DNA from 3 places in the Pseudomonas sp. NPDC087185 genome. Region 2 is predicted to be linked to each of the others. Evidence: predicted binding sites of a transcription regulator. Region 2 holds the regulator's gene; each other region holds the start of a gene.
What was found. Region 2 encodes sigma-54, which starts transcription at its own class of promoters, with help from an activator protein. Its sites were predicted from a motif close to ANTGGCATNNANNTTGCTNT; they were not measured.
Positions count from the first base shown of each region.

Region 1: a site for sigma-54 is predicted at 2,322-2,341, ahead of glnA (type I glutamate--ammonia ligase). Genes of this name have one in related genera too.
Region 3: a site for sigma-54 is predicted at 3,013-3,032, ahead of nirB (nitrite reductase large subunit NirB). Genes of this name have one in related genera too.

Region 1 covers NZ_JBIUZK010000005.1:257,738-262,778, forward strand. Annotated here, with positions in the region: gene glnL (nitrogen regulation protein NR(II)) at 1-231, opposite strand, end outside; gene glnA (type I glutamate--ammonia ligase) at 818-2,224, opposite strand; gene thiI (tRNA uracil 4-sulfurtransferase ThiI) at 2,716-4,170, shown strand; gene typA (translational GTPase TypA) at 4,297-5,041, shown strand, end outside.
Region 2 covers NZ_JBIUZK010000001.1:770,883-775,923, forward strand. Annotated here, with positions in the region: gene lptC (LPS export ABC transporter periplasmic protein LptC) at 1-381, shown strand, start outside; gene lptA (lipopolysaccharide transport periplasmic protein LptA) at 368-892, shown strand; gene lptB (LPS export ABC transporter ATP-binding protein) at 893-1,618, shown strand; gene ACIPIJ_RS03760 (RNA polymerase factor sigma-54) at 1,793-3,286, shown strand; gene hpf (ribosome hibernation-promoting factor, HPF/YfiA family) at 3,366-3,674, shown strand; gene ptsN (PTS IIA-like nitrogen regulatory protein PtsN) at 3,687-4,151, shown strand; gene rapZ (RNase adapter RapZ) at 4,154-5,008, shown strand; gene ACIPIJ_RS03780 (HPr family phosphocarrier protein) at 5,029-5,041, shown strand, end outside.
Region 3 covers NZ_JBIUZK010000008.1:183,011-188,051, reverse strand. Annotated here, with positions in the region: gene ACIPIJ_RS24685 (molybdopterin-dependent oxidoreductase) at 1-2,853, shown strand, start outside; gene nirB (nitrite reductase large subunit NirB) at 3,157-5,041, shown strand, end outside.

The sequences.
Region 1 (5,041 bases), on a different contig from region 2:
CTTGGTGAACGGGTGCGCCTGTTCGACGGCCTGACGCAGCGAGTTGAGCGCCTCGGTCGACTCGGTAAACAGCTCACTGATGAACTGCCCGTGGCTGCGCTGCCCGCTGACGGCCAGCAGCATCTCCGCAGCCGGGTTCATGTAGTCCAGGCGCAGCTCGGCGTTGAGCAGGAGCGTGGCCGTGGTCAGGTTGTCCAGAAGCAGACGGTGCTGTGCATCGCTGATGGTCATAAGGCGTCGTTGACCTCTTTTGGCGCTTGCCGGGCATGGCGGTGAGCATGGCCGGCGCGCAGTGTATCCGCTGATGCCAGTCTCTCTTCACTTAGAAAATGCAAGAAACAAACCAAGGCTCCGAAAAGAAGCGGGATTGCTTCAGAAAGACCTGAATTTGCGCTTATTCGGACCAGAATGTTCTGGTTTACCGTTTCACGTGACCTGTTTTGGGGTGCATAGCGACCCGTCGCATGCTGCCATGCACCAATATAGAGCATCGATGCGCTTAGCGATTGACGCACAGTTGCGGGTGGCGCGGACCAATGCCTGATGGCGTGACAGCTGGCAAGGTCGAGGTGCTGGTCAATGCTATCCAGTAATGGAAGAAACTCAGGATGCAAAGGTGCGGGTGCGTGGCAGCCGAGCAGGCCGAGTGCGATTGGCCTAGGGGCATGGTGATCTCCTTGTGCATGGAGACCTGATTGTGGACAGCCGGGCAATTCCCGCTTGTAGGGCGCGCCCGATCTGGGTGAATGAAAAACAAAAACGGCCTTCAGAAGAAGGCCGTTTGCGGTGACTTGATCGACGCCAGGCGTCGATCAGATCAGCAGCTGTAGTACAGCTCGTATTCCAGCGGGTGCACGAAGGTGCGGACCTTGATTTCTTCTTCCGATTTCAGCTCGATGAAGGCATCGATGAAGTCGTCGGAGAACACGCCGCCCTTGGTCAGGAACGCACGGCCTTTATCCAGCTCTTCCAGGGCTTCTTTCAGGCTGCCGCAGACTTGCGGGATGTCTTTAGCCTCTTCAGGCGGCAGATCGTACAGGTTCTTGTCGGCAGCATCGCCTGGGTGAATCTTGTTCTGGATGCCGTCCAGGCCAGCCATCAGCAGGGCCGCGAAGGCCAGGTACGGGTTGGCCGATGGGTCCGGGAAGCGCGCTTCGATACGGCGGGCTTTCGGGCTGCCAACGTAAGGAATGCGGATCGAGGCGGAACGGTTGCGCGCCGAGTAGGCCAGCATTACCGGTGCTTCGAAGCCTGGGACCAGACGCTTGTAGGAGTTGGTCGACGGGTTGGTGAAGCCGTTCAGGGCCTTACCGTGCTTGATGATGCCGCCGATGAAGTACAGGGCGGTGTCGGACAGGCCGGCATAGCCTTCGCCCGAGAAGGTGTTCTTGCCTTCTTTCCAGATCGACATGTGCACGTGCATGCCCGAGCCGTTGTCGCCGTACAGTGGCTTCGGCATGAAGGTAGCGGTACGGCCGTAAGCGTCGGCAACGTTGTGCACGACGTATTTCAGGGCCTGTACTTCGTCAGCTTTCTTCACCAGGGTGTTGAACTTGACGCCGATTTCGTTCTGGCCGGCAGTCGCCACTTCGTGGTGGTGAACTTCGACGATCTGGCCCATTTCTTCCAGTGCGTTGCACATGGCAGTACGGATTTCGTGGTCGTGGTCGAACGGCGGAACCGGGAAGTAGCCGCCTTTCACGCCTGGACGGTGGCCTTTGTTGCCGCCTTCCACGTCTGCGCCAGTCATCCACGAGCCCTGCTCGGAGAAGATCTTGAACATCGAGCCGGAGATGTCCGACTGGAACTTCACTTCGTCGAAGATGAAGAACTCAGGCTCTGGGCCGGCGAATACGGTGTCACCGATGCCGGTGCTCTTCAGGTACTCTTCGGCGCGCTTGGCGATTGCACGTGGGTCGCGATCGTAGCCCTGCATGCTCGACGGGTCGACGATGTCGCAGGTGATGATCAGGGTCGGTTCTTCGGTGAACGGGTCCAGTACGGCAGTGTCGTCGACCGGCATCAGGATCATGTCGGAAGCTTCGATGCCTTTCCAGCCTGCGATGGAGGAACCGTCGAACATTTTGCCGACTTCGAAGAAGTCTTCGTCCAGGCCATCACGCGCTGGCATGGTCACGTGATGCTGAATGCCCTTGGTGTCCGTGAAACGCAGATCAATCCACTTGACGTCATGATCTTTGATGAGTTGAACCGACTTCGACATGTTGTCCTCCGGAGGGTCTAGAGCGCGGTGGGCCGCTGCCCTGTAAAAAGGGTGTTGCCGGGCGCGGATAGTCGGCCAAGCTTACCTGCCTCACAAGGGAGCAAATTGCATGCCAGTGCCCGAAAATGGCGAGGCCGGGATAAAAGGGGGCGTTTGCGGGCATTTGCTGCGTCGGTGACGGGCAAAAGCGCACCTTTAGGAGGCAGAAATGGAGTGCAGGGCACCAAATGAGTGCACAGCTTTAAAGGCGTGCTTTTTTTGAGGGCCTCATGGCGGATAGCGCCGTTCCTGCAAGGAGTGCGCGACGCCGAAAAGGTCTGCGGCCCGTGCAGAGGCGGTTTTATCCGCCATGAGGCCGGCACAGGGGCCGCAAATCCCGCCTCCTGCATTTATCTCAAACCGCCTGATCAAAAGTTGGTCAAATCCTGAGCAATTTCCGCTATAATTCGCGCCCCTCATTTTCGGCAGGCCCTGCGCGCGCTGTTAAACCAATGAAACTTATCGTCAAAGTCTTCCCAGAGATCACCATCAAGAGCCGGCCGGTGCGCAAGCGCTTCATCCGCCAGCTCAGCAAGAACATCCGCAACGTGCTCAAGGACCTCGATCCTGAGCTCGCGGTCGATGGTGTCTGGGACAATCTCGAAGTGGTCACCCGCGTCGAGGACGAGAAGGTCCAGCGCGAGATGATCGAGCGCCTGTCCTGCACGCCGGGTATCACCCACTTCCTGCAGGTCGAGGAATACCCGCTGGGCGACTTCGACGATATCGTCGCCAAGTGCAAGCAGCACTTCGGCCACCTGCTGGCCGGCAAGCACTTCGCCGTGCGCTGCAAGCGCGGCGGCCACCATGACTTCACCTCGATGGATGTCGACCGCTACGTCGGTAGCCAGTTGCGCCAGCAGTGCGGCGCGGCCGGCATCGAGCTGAAGAAGCCGGAAGTGCTGGTGCGCATCGAAATCCGCAACCAGCGCCTGTACGTGATCCACAACCAGCACCAGGGCATCGGCGGCTACCCGCTGGGCGCCCTGGAGCAGACCCTGGTATTGATGTCCGGTGGCTTCGACTCCACCGTGGCGGCCTACCAGATGATGCGCCGTGGCCTGATGACCCACTTCTGCTTCTTCAACCTCGGCGGCCGTGCCCACGAACTGGGCGTGATGGAAGTGGCCCACTTCCTGTGGAAAAAGTACGGCAGCAGCCAGCGCGTGCTGTTCATCAGCGTGCCGTTCGAAGAAGTGGTCGGCGAGATCCTCAACAAGGTCGACAACAGCTACATGGGCGTGACCCTCAAGCGCATGATGCTGCGCGGCGCGGCGCATATGGCCGACCGTCTGCAAATCGACGCGCTGGTGACCGGCGAGGCGATCTCTCAGGTATCGAGCCAGACGCTGCCGAACCTGTCGATCATCGATTCGGCCACCGACAAGCTGGTGCTGCGCCCATTGCTGGCGAGCCACAAGCAGGACATCATTGACCAGGCCAACGAAATCGGCACCGCCGACTTCGCCAAGCACATGCCTGAGTATTGCGGTGTGATCTCGGTAAACCCGACCACTCACGCCAAGCGTCACCGCATGGAGCATGAAGAGAAGCAATTCGACATGGCCGTGCTGGAGCGCGCCCTCGAACGCGCCAAGTTCATCTCGATCGACCACGTGATCGACGAGCTGGGCAAGGACATCGAGGTTGAAGAAGTCAGCGAAGCGCTGCCAGGCCAGATCGTCATCGACATCCGTCACCCCGACGCCCAGGAAGACGAGCCATTGGAGCTCGAAGGCATCGAAGTCCAGGTGATGCCGTTCTACGCGATCAACAGCAAGTTCAAGCAGCTGGATGAAAGCCGCCAGTACTTGCTCTATTGCGACAAGGGTGTGATGAGCCGTTTGCACGCACACCACCTGCTCAGTGAGGGACATGCCAATGTGCGTGTTTATCGTCCGACATAAGACGCCAGGGCTGTATGGCGGCAGCATCCGCCATCGCCCTCCCGACCGCCGGGCCCGCTGAGCCTTTTAACTTCATATTGGCCGCCTAGACTGGCGGCAACCGAATCCTCTGATCGAGATACAGTTGTGATCGAAAATCTGCGTAACATCGCCATCATCGCCCACGTTGACCATGGTAAAACCACCCTGGTCGACAAACTCCTGCGCCAGTCCGGCACCCTGGAGCGTAACGAGCTCAACGACGAGCGCGTCATGGACTCCAACGACCAGGAAAAAGAGCGCGGCATTACCATTCTGGCGAAAAACACCGCCATCAACTGGAACGGCTACCACATCAACATCGTCGACACCCCCGGCCACGCCGACTTCGGTGGCGAGGTTGAGCGTGTAATGTCGATGGTCGACTCCGTGCTGCTGCTGGTCGACGCCCAAGACGGCCCGATGCCGCAAACCCGCTTCGTGACCAAAAAGGCTTTCGAAGCTGGCCTGAAGCCGATCGTCGTGATCAACAAGGTCGACCGTCCGGGCGCGCGTCCTGACTGGGTTCTGGACCAGATCTTCGACCTGTTCGACAACCTCGGCGCCACCGACGAACAGCTGGACTTCAAAGTCGTCTACGCCTCGGCCCTGAACGGCATTGCCGGCCTGGACCACACCGAAATGGGCGAAGACATGACTGCCCTGTACCAGGCTGTCATCGACCACGTTCCAGCGCCAGCTGTTGACCGTGACGGCCCGTTCCAGATGCAGATCTCCGCACTGGACTACAACAGCTTCCTGGGCGTGATCGGTGTTGGCCGTATTGCCCGTGGTCGCGTCAAGCCGAACACCCCGGTTGTCGCCATCGACGCTGACGGCAAGAAGCGTAACG
Region 2 (5,041 bases):
TACGAAATGACCGCCGACAAGGTCGAACACCTCAAGGCCACCGAGGTCACACTGGTGACCACGCCCGACCTGCACATGTACCGGGGCACTGAATACCCCTGGCACGTGCAGAGCGTACGCGCCGAGGTCAACCCCGACGGCACCGAGGTCGAACTGATCGACCAGGTTCGCGTCGCCCGTACCGACGAAAAACAGCGTGAAACCATCATTACCAGCTCACGCATGACCGTGTTCCCGCAGAAGCAATATGCGCAGACCGAGCAAGCCGTTAGAATCGACGGCGCCGGTGGCACAACTACGGGCAAAGGAATGAAAGCGTATTTGAAAGAAGGCAGGATGGACCTGCTCTCTAACGTAAGAGGACAGTATGAGGCTCGTTAAAACCCTCCCCCTTTTGCTCAGCCTGAGCGCAGCACTGGGAAGCGCGAGCGCCTTCGCACTGCCGACCGACCGTGACCAGCCTATCCGCATCCAGGCCGACAACGCGCACCTGGACGACAAGCAAGGCGTGGCCACCTACACCGGTGACGTGATCATCACCCAAGGTTCGATGATGATCAAAGGCAACACCGTGACCATGACCCGCGCCGCCAATGGCGACATCGACGTGGTCACCTCGGTGGGCAACCTGGCCTATTTCGAGCAACAGCAGAGCACTGCCAAGCCCGACAAGATGAAAGGCTGGGCCGTGACCATCCAGTACCAGGCGCAGAAAGACACGGTGATCCTCACTGACCGTGCCAAGGTCGAGAACGAAGGCAACACCACCGAAGGCGAGAAGATCGTCTACAACACCAAGTCCCAGGTAGCGACCGCCGGTCGTGGCGGCAACGTCACCGCACCGCGTCAGCGCATCGACATGGTGATCCAGCCGAAGAAGAAGGCCGAGTAAATGGCAACCCTCAAAGCCCAGCACCTGGCCAAGAGCTACAAAGGGCGGCAGGTCGTGCGTGACGTCAGCCTGTCGATCGACAGCGGCCAGATCGTCGGCCTGCTTGGCCCCAACGGCGCCGGCAAGACCACCTGCTTCTACATGATCGTCGGGCTGGTCCAGGCTGACCAGGGCCGCGTGCGCATCGACAACCTCGATGTCAGCCACCAGCCCATGCACGGCCGTGCACGCGCCGGTATCGGCTACCTGCCGCAGGAAGCCTCGATCTTCCGCAAGCTGTCGGTGGCCGACAACATCATGGCCATCCTCGAGACCCGCAAGGAACTCGACCGTGAAGGCCGTCGCAAGGAACTGGAAAGCCTGCTGCAGGAATTCCACATCAGCCACATCCGCGACAACCTCGGCATGAGCCTGTCCGGTGGCGAGCGCCGCCGCGTCGAGATCGCGCGTGCCTTGGCAACCGCACCGAAGTTCATCCTGCTGGACGAACCCTTTGCCGGTGTCGACCCGATTTCGGTCGGCGACATCAAGCAGATCATCCACCACCTCAAGGCCAAGGGCATCGGTGTACTGATCACCGACCACAACGTCCGCGAGACCTTGGATATCTGCGAAACCGCCTACATCGTCAACGATGGCCAGCTGATCGCCGAAGGCGATGCACAGACCATCCTGGCCAATGAGTTGGTCAAGGAAGTTTACCTGGGCCACGAGTTCCGACTCTGATCCTGGGACGTGCCTGGAGCACTGTTTTGCCGCCTTGAAGGGGCTTAAGTTGTTACAGCGCTCTAGGCAAACGCTACAATTTAAGGCATAAAACTTGCTTGAATTTGGCGCTCCGGCGCCCTCGTGTAGTGGATGGCGCATGCGCGCCGGCGAACAAGGTATTAAGCCCCAGCCATGAAACCATCGCTCGTCCTAAAAATGGGCCAGCAACTGACGATGACCCCTCAGTTGCAACAGGCCATCCGCCTACTTCAGCTCTCCACCCTGGACCTTCAGCAGGAAATCCAGGAAGCGCTGGAGTCCAATCCGATGCTCGAACGTCAGGAAGACGGCGACGACTTCGACAACAGCGACCCGATGGCGGACAACGCCGAGAACAAGCCGGCCGCCGAAGTGCAGGACAACAGCTTCCAGGAAAGCACCGCCAGTGCTGATAACCTGGAAGACGGTGAGTGGAGCGAGCGAATTCCCAATGAGCTTCCGGTCGACACGGCCTGGGAAGACATCTACCAGACCAGCGCCAGCAGCCTGCCGAGCAATGATGACGACGAGTGGGACTTCACCACCCGCACATCGGCCGGTGAGAGCCTGCAAAGCCACCTGCTGTGGCAGCTGAACCTGGCGCCGATGTCCGATACCGACCGCCTGATCGCCGTCACCCTGATCGACAGCATCAACGGCCAGGGCTACCTGGAAGATACCCTCGAAGAAATCTGCGCAGGCTTTGACCCGGAGCTGGATATCGAGCTCGACGAAGTCGAAGCGGTGCTGCACCGCATCCAGCAGTTCGAGCCGGCCGGCATTGCCGCGCGCAACCTGGGCGAATGCCTGATGCTGCAGCTGCGCCAGCTGCCGGCCAGCACCCCCTGGATGGCCGAGGCCAAGCGCCTGGTCAGCGACTTCATCGACCTGCTGGGTGGGCGCGACTACAGCCAGCTGATGCGCCGCATGAAGCTCAAGGAAGACGAACTGCGCCAGGTCATCGAACTGGTACAGAGCCTCAACCCCCGCCCGGGCTCGCAGATCGAGTCCAGCGAGCCTGAATACGTAGTGCCAGACGTCATCGTGCGCAAGGACAGCGAGCGCTGGCTGGTCGAGCTCAACCAGGAAGCGATCCCGCGCCTACGGGTCAACCCGCAGTACGCAGGCTTCGTCCGTCGCGCCGATACCAGCGCCGACAACACCTTCATGCGCAACCAGCTGCAGGAAGCGCGCTGGTTCATCAAGAGCCTGCAAAGCCGCAACGAAACCCTGATGAAGGTGGCCACGCAAATCGTCGAGCATCAGCGCGGCTTCCTCGACCACGGTGACGAGGCGATGAAACCCCTGGTGCTGCACGACATCGCCGAGGCGGTGGGCATGCACGAGTCGACCATTTCGCGGGTGACCACGCAGAAATTCATGCACACGCCCCGCGGCATCTACGAACTGAAATACTTTTTCTCGAGCCACGTCAGCACCGCCGAAGGCGGAGAATGCTCGTCCACGGCGATCCGCGCGATCATCAAGAAACTGGTTGCGGCGGAAAATCAGAAAAAGCCATTGAGTGACAGCAAGATCGCTGGTTTACTGGAGGCACAAGGCATCCAGGTAGCCCGTCGCACCGTCGCCAAGTACCGCGAGTCCCTCGGCATCGCACCGTCGAGCGAGCGCAAGCGACTGATGTAGCGCCTGAGATGTGCCACAGCGTTTGTGGGGCAGGTGCAAGACCTGCCTCTTTATGCACGGGCAACAAAGGAGAAGCTGTATGCAAGTCAATATCAGTGGACAGCATGTAGAAGTCACCCAACCGCTGCGCGATTATGTGCTTGAAAAGCTGGCCCGCGTGGAGAGTCACTTCGACAAGATCACCAACGTGCAGGTCATCATGAAAGTCGAGAAGCTGCAGCAGAAGGTCGAAGCGACCGTGCAGATTCCTGGCGGAGAAGTGGTTGCCAACGCCGAACACGAAGACATGTATGCAGCGATCGACGCCTTGGCCGACAAGCTCGACCGCCAACTGAAAAAACACAAGGAAAAACAGCAAAGTCTGCTGCAAGGTGCAGCAGCCCGCTGATCCCCCTCATCCATGATCCGACTTGAAACCATCCTGACCCCCGGCCGTTCCTTGGTGAACGTGCCGGGCGGCAGTAAGAAGCGCGCCCTCGAAAAGGTCGCCAACCTCATTGCCGAGCAAGTACCTGAGCTTGCGATGCAAGACGTCTTCGAAAAGCTGATCGCTCGTGAAAAGCTCGGCTCCACCGGTTTCGGCAATGGCATTGCCATTCCCCATTGCCGGATCGAAGGATGTACTGCACCTGTCAGCGCCCTCCTGCACCTGGACGCCCCGATCGACTATGACGCCATCGATGGCGCGCCGGTCGACCTGCTGTTCGTCCTGCTGGTGCCAGAGGCCGCCACCGACGCCCATCTCGAATTGCTGCGCCAAATTGCCAGCATGCTCGATCGCAAGGAGGTTCGCGATCGGCTGCGTGGCGCCGCCAGCAGCGAGGCCCTGTACCAGGTTGTCCTGGACGTACAGAACGAGCACTGAACATGCGCCTGATCATCGTCAGCGGCCGGTCCGGCTCCGGCAAAAGTACCGCCCTCGATGTACTGGAAGACAACGGCTACTACTGCATCGATAACCTGCCCGCCGGGTTGCTGCCACAACTGGCGGAAAACGCGCTGATCAATACCGAGTTGCAGCAACCGAAGGTGGCGGTGTCCATCGATGCGCGCAACCTTCCTAGCCACTTGTCGCGCTTCCCCGACCTGCTCGCGGAAGCACGTGGCCGCCATATCCAGTGTGATGTGCTGTTTCTCGACGCTGACGAAGACACGCTGCTCAAGCGTTTCTCGGAGACCCGTCGTCGCCACCCGCTGACCAACGCCGACCGCTCGCTGGCCGAAGCCATCCGCGTGGAGAGCGAGCTGCTCGGCCCGATCGCCGACCTCGCCGACCTGAAGATCGACACCACCAACCTCAACCTCTATCAGTTACGCGACTCGATCAAGCTGCGCTTGCTCAACCAGCCTGAACCTGGCACCGCATTTTTGGTCGAATCGTTCGGCTTCAAGCGCGGCATGCCGGTCGATGCCGACCTGGTGTTCGACGTGCGCTGCCTGCCTAATCCTTACTGGAAGCCTGAGCTGCGTGAGCATTCCGGCCTCGAACAGCCGGTCATCGATTACCTGGCAGCGCAATCGGATGTCGAAGAGATGTTCACCGACATTTCCAGCTACCTGCTGAAATGGCTGCCACGCTTCGCTGCCAGCAACCGTGCCTACGTCACCATCGCCATTGGCTGCACCGGTGGTCACCACCGTTCGGTGTACATCACCGAGCGCCTTGGCCAATTGCTGCAACAGTCACTGAAAAACGTCCAGGTCCGCCACCGCGACCTCTAGCCCACAGGATCCACGCCCCGATGCCCGCCCGCG
Region 3 (5,041 bases), on a different contig from region 2:
GAAGGAGGCGAAGGCACGGTGGCGCTGTTCGAGCAGTTGAAGGCGGGCGACGTGAAGGCCTGCTGGGTCATCTGCAGCAACCCGGTGGCCAGCGTCGCCAACCGTCAGCAGGTGATCGATGGCCTGTGCCAGGCCGAGCTGGTCATTACCCAGGATGCCTTCCTCGACACCGAAACCAACCGCTACGCCGACATCCTGCTGCCCGCCGCGCTGTGGGCCGAAGGCGAGGGCGTGATGATCAACAGCGAGCGGAACCTCACCTTGATGCCGCGTGCGGTCGAAGCACCGGGCGAGAGCTTGCCGGATTGGCAGATCATCGCCAGGGTCGCCTGTGCCATGGGCTATGCCGAGGCCTTCGATTACCCCAACGCCGAAGCGGTGTACGACGAAATCCGCCGCTTCTACAACCCGGCCACCGGCTACGATCTGCGCGGTATCGGTTATCAGGCGCTACGCGACAAACCACGCCAGTGGCCCTGCGCCCCAGGCCAAGAGGACGACCGCAGCCCGCTGCGCTATGTCGAAGATGGCGCCCCCGCAACGCTGCGGTTCCCAACGGCCAGCGGCAAAGCCCGGTTCTTCGCCCGGCCCTGGCTGCCCGCGCCAGAATTACCAGACGCCGACTACCCACTGGTGCTCAACACCGGCCGCGTGCAACACCAGTGGCACACCCTGACCAAGACCGGCAAGGTGCCGGCGCTGAACAAGCTGGAGCCCGGCCCCTTTGTCGAAATCCACCCCGAGGATGCGGCAAGGCTGGGCATTCACGACAAGGACCAGGTGGCGATCCGCTCGCGCCGTGGCCAGGCCGTGCTGCCAGCGCGCGTCAGCGACCGGGTGATGCCCGGCAACTGCTTCGCGCCATTCCACTGGAACGACGTGGTGGGTGAGCAACTGGCAATCAATGCCGTCACCTGTGATGCGGTCGACCCGCTGTCGCTGCAGCCGGCGCTCAAGCACTGCGCCGTGGCCCTTGAGTGGGTGGCCGGGGAACGCATCGATGCCCTCGACCTGAACACCGCCACCATCACCCCGGAGCCTGCCCGCATGCCGACCGCGACCCTCTCTCGTCTGCTTGGCCTGGATACCCTGCCAGCCCCCGTGCTGGCCGAAGAAGAGCGCCATTACCTGCAGGGGTTTCTGCTCGGCCTGGACCAGGCATGTGCCGAGGGCGTGCCCCGCTTGCCGGCCAGTGCGCCGCTGGCGGCGCACCGGCGCCTGTTCGTCGACGGGCTGCTGGCCGGGCTGTTCGCGCAACCTGCGGCGGCGCCGGCCACGCTCGCCATTGCGCCGCGTCATCACGTGCTGTGGGCTTCGCAGACTGGCAACGGCGAGGCGCTGGCCGAACGCTGCGCCGAGCGTTTGCGGGGGGCAGGCCTGGAAGTGCAGCTCAGTTGCATGGCGGCGGTCAGCCCGCTGCAGTTGCAGGGCGCTGCCAGCGTCGTGCTGATCACCAGTACCTTTGGCGATGGCGATGCGCCCGACACTGCCATGGCATTCTGGCAGGCGCTGCAGGGCGAGCAAGGCGCGCACTGCGCCGAGCTGCCCTATGCCGTGCTGGCCCTGGGCGATTCCAGCTATGACCAGTTCTGCGGGTTTGGCCGCAAGCTCGACCAGCGCCTGGCCGAACTGGGTGGGCGGCGCCTGCTGCCGCGGGTCGATTGCGAGCCTGACTTCGATGACGCCTTTGCCAGCTGGCTCGCTGCGCTGCTGCCCGAGCTGGGTAGCGCTGCGCTGTCGCTGCCGGCCAGTGAACCGATTGCCACCTACAGCAAGCAACAGCCGTGGTCGGCCAGCTTACTGGAAAACCGCCTGCTCAATGGCCCGGGCGCCGGCAAGGAAACCCGCCAGCTGGTGTTCGACCTCGCCGACAGTGGTTTCACCTATGCCGCCGGTGACGCCTTGGGGGTGTGGCCGCGCAACTGCCCGGCGCTGGTCGAGGAGCTGTTGGCGGCGATGCGGCTCGAGGGCCATGCCACGGTCCAGATCAAAGGCCAGCCGGCCATGCCCCTGGCTGCGGCGCTGGAGTCGCACCTGGAAATCGCCAAGGTCACCGCGCAGCAACTGCAGGTCTTCAGCCAGCAAGCCGCCGACCTGCAGCGCCTGTTGCAGCCCGAGTGCAAAGCCGAGTTGCAGGACTGGCTGTGGGGCCGGCAGTTGGTCGACGTGCTGCGTGCGTTTCCCCAGGACCTGCCGCTGGCCACCTGGCTCGACCTGCTCAAACCCTTGCAACCACGGCTCTACTCGATCAGTTCCAGCCCGCTGGCGCACCCTGGGCAGGTTCATCTGACCGTTTCGACCGTGCGTTATGGCGCGCGCAAAGGCGTCTGTTCGAGCTTCCTGGCCGACCGTGGGCAGGCGGTAAAAGTGGCGATCTTCCCGCAGGTGTCGAAGCACTTCCGCCTGCCTGAAGACGACAATGTGGCGGTGATCATGGTCGGCCCCGGTACCGGCATCGCGCCCTTTCGCGCCTTCCTCGAAGAGCGTGAGGTGCGTGGCGCCAAGGGAGCCAACTGGCTGTTCTTTGGCGAGCAGTACGCCGCAACCGACTTCTATTACCAGGCGCAGCTTGAGGCCTGGCAGGCGAGTGGTCACTTGAAGTTGGACACGGCGTTTTCCCGTGACCAGGCCGAAAAGATCTATGTGCAGCAGCGCCTGCGTGAGCAGGGGGCACAGGTGTGGCAATGGCTGGAGGCGGGGGCGTACTTCTATGTTTGTGGTGATGCCCAGCGCATGGCCAAGGATGTGGATGCAGCGCTGCGCGAGATTATTGCCGAGCACGGAGGCGTGGATGCCGATGCTTACATGGAAGCCCTGAGCAAGGCCAGGCGATACCGGCGGGATGTGTACTGAAATGCTCCAGCATGGGGAGCGTTGCACCTTGAAAGTGCATGGTCTGGGCTGGCCCCCTCGCCGGCAAGCCGGCGCCCACAGGTGCAGCACAGGGCCTGAGAACAGCGCAGCCCTTGTAGGCGCAGGCTTGCCGGCGATGGGGCCGGTACAGGCAACATAACTGGCACAGTCCCTGCTTTATCTCCCACACAACAAGCCCCACTGATCAACGGCGATCAACCCAGGGGCACACCGTGATGAATACAGGCAAAGGCGCCTGGAGCTTCGGCTCCAGGCGCTTTTTTTTTGATCGAGGATCGGCTTATGAAGGCAACAGCGAGCGGCGGGCAACGAGAGCGACTGGTCATCGTCGGCAACGGCATGGTCGGCCACCATTGCGTCGAGCAACTGGTCGAACGCGGCGCGCTGGCGCGGTTCGAGCTGCATGTGTTCGGCGAAGAGCGCCAGCGCGCCTACGACCGCGTGCACCTGTCGGAGTACTTCGGCGGCAGCTGTGCCGAAACCCTGGCCCTGTGCGAGCAAGGTTTCTATGACGACAACGGCGTGCACCTGCACCTGGGTGAAGCGGTGCTGGAGATCGACCGCGCGCGCTGCGAAGTGGTCACCGCCGAAGGCCGCTACGGCTACGACCAGCTGATCCTGGCCACCGGTTCCTACCCCTTCGTGCCGCCGATCGAAGGCTCCAGCGGCAATGCACGCCTGGTCTACCGCACCCTCGACGACCTTGACGCGATCCGCGCCGCTGCCGCCGATGCCACGCGTGGTGTAGTGGTCGGCGGCGGCTTGCTGGGCCTGGAAGCGGCCAACGCGCTCAAGTCCCTGGGCCTTGAAGCACACGTGGTGGAGTTCGCCCCACGGCTGATGCCGGTGCAGCTGGACGGCGAGGGCGGTGCGGCGCTCAAGGCGCAGATCGAAGCCCTGGGCGTCGGCGTGCACCTGTCACGTGCCACCCAGTCGATCAGTGCTGGCGAAGCCTACCGCTACCGCATGAACTTCGACGGCGGTGAACACCTGGAAACCGATCTGGTCGTGTTCTCCGCCGGCATCCGCCCGCAGGACGCCCTGGGCCGTGCCAGCGGCCTGGAAATCGCCGCCCGCGGCGGCGTGGTGATCGACAACCACTGCCGCAGCAGCGACCCGCGCATCTTCGCCATCGGTGAGTGCGCCTCGTGGAACGGCAGCGTGTTCGGCCTGGTCGCGCCGGGCTACAGCATGGCGCGCAACCTGGCGGCGCTGCTGCTGGGCGAGCCGGCCGTGGCATTCACCGGCGCCGACATGTCGACCAAGCTCAAGCTGCTGGGCGTCGATGTCGGCTCCATCGGCGATGCCCATGGCGCCACGCCGGGCTCGCGCAGCTACCGCTTCATCGACGAGGCCAACGCGGCCTACCGCCGCCTGGTGGTGGATGCCAGCGGCAAGCATGTGCTCGGCGCGGTGCTGGTGGGCGACAACAGCTACTACGATACCCTGCTGCAATACGCCCAGAACGGCATTGCCCTGCCGGCCGATCCGGCTGCGCTGATCCTGCCGCAAAGCGGTGGCGCGCCGGCCCTGGGCGCCGATGCGCTGCCCGACAGTGCGACCATCTGCTCGTGCCACAACGTCAGCAAGGGCGCGGTGTGCGCGGCCATCGACAGCGGTTGCGGCGACCTTGCCGCAGTCAAGGGCTGCACCAAGGCGGCCACCGGCTGCGGCGGCTGCGCGGCGTTGCTCAAGCAGGTCTTCGAGCACGAACTGACCGCCCGTGGCGTGACCGTGGACAAGAGCCTGTGCGAGCACTTCGCCTACACCCGCCAGGAGCTTTACGGGCTGGTGCGGGTCGGTGGCATCCGCACCTTCAACGACCTGCTCGAACGCCATGGCAAAGGCCACGTCGGTTGCGACATCTGCAAGCCGGCGGTGGGCAACATCCTTGCCTCGTGCTGGAACCAGCCGATCATGGACCCGGCACTGGTGCCGCTGCAGGACACCAACGACACCTTCATGGCCAACATGCAGAAGAACGGCACCTACTCGGTGGTGCCGCGCATCCCCGGCGGTGAAATCACCCCTGACAAACTGATCGTGATCGGCCAGGTGGCGAAAAAATACGACCTCTACACCAAGATCACCGGCGGCCAGCGCATCGACCTGTTCGGCGCCCAGTTGCACGAGCTGCCGCTGATCTGGGGTGAGCTGATCGAAGCCG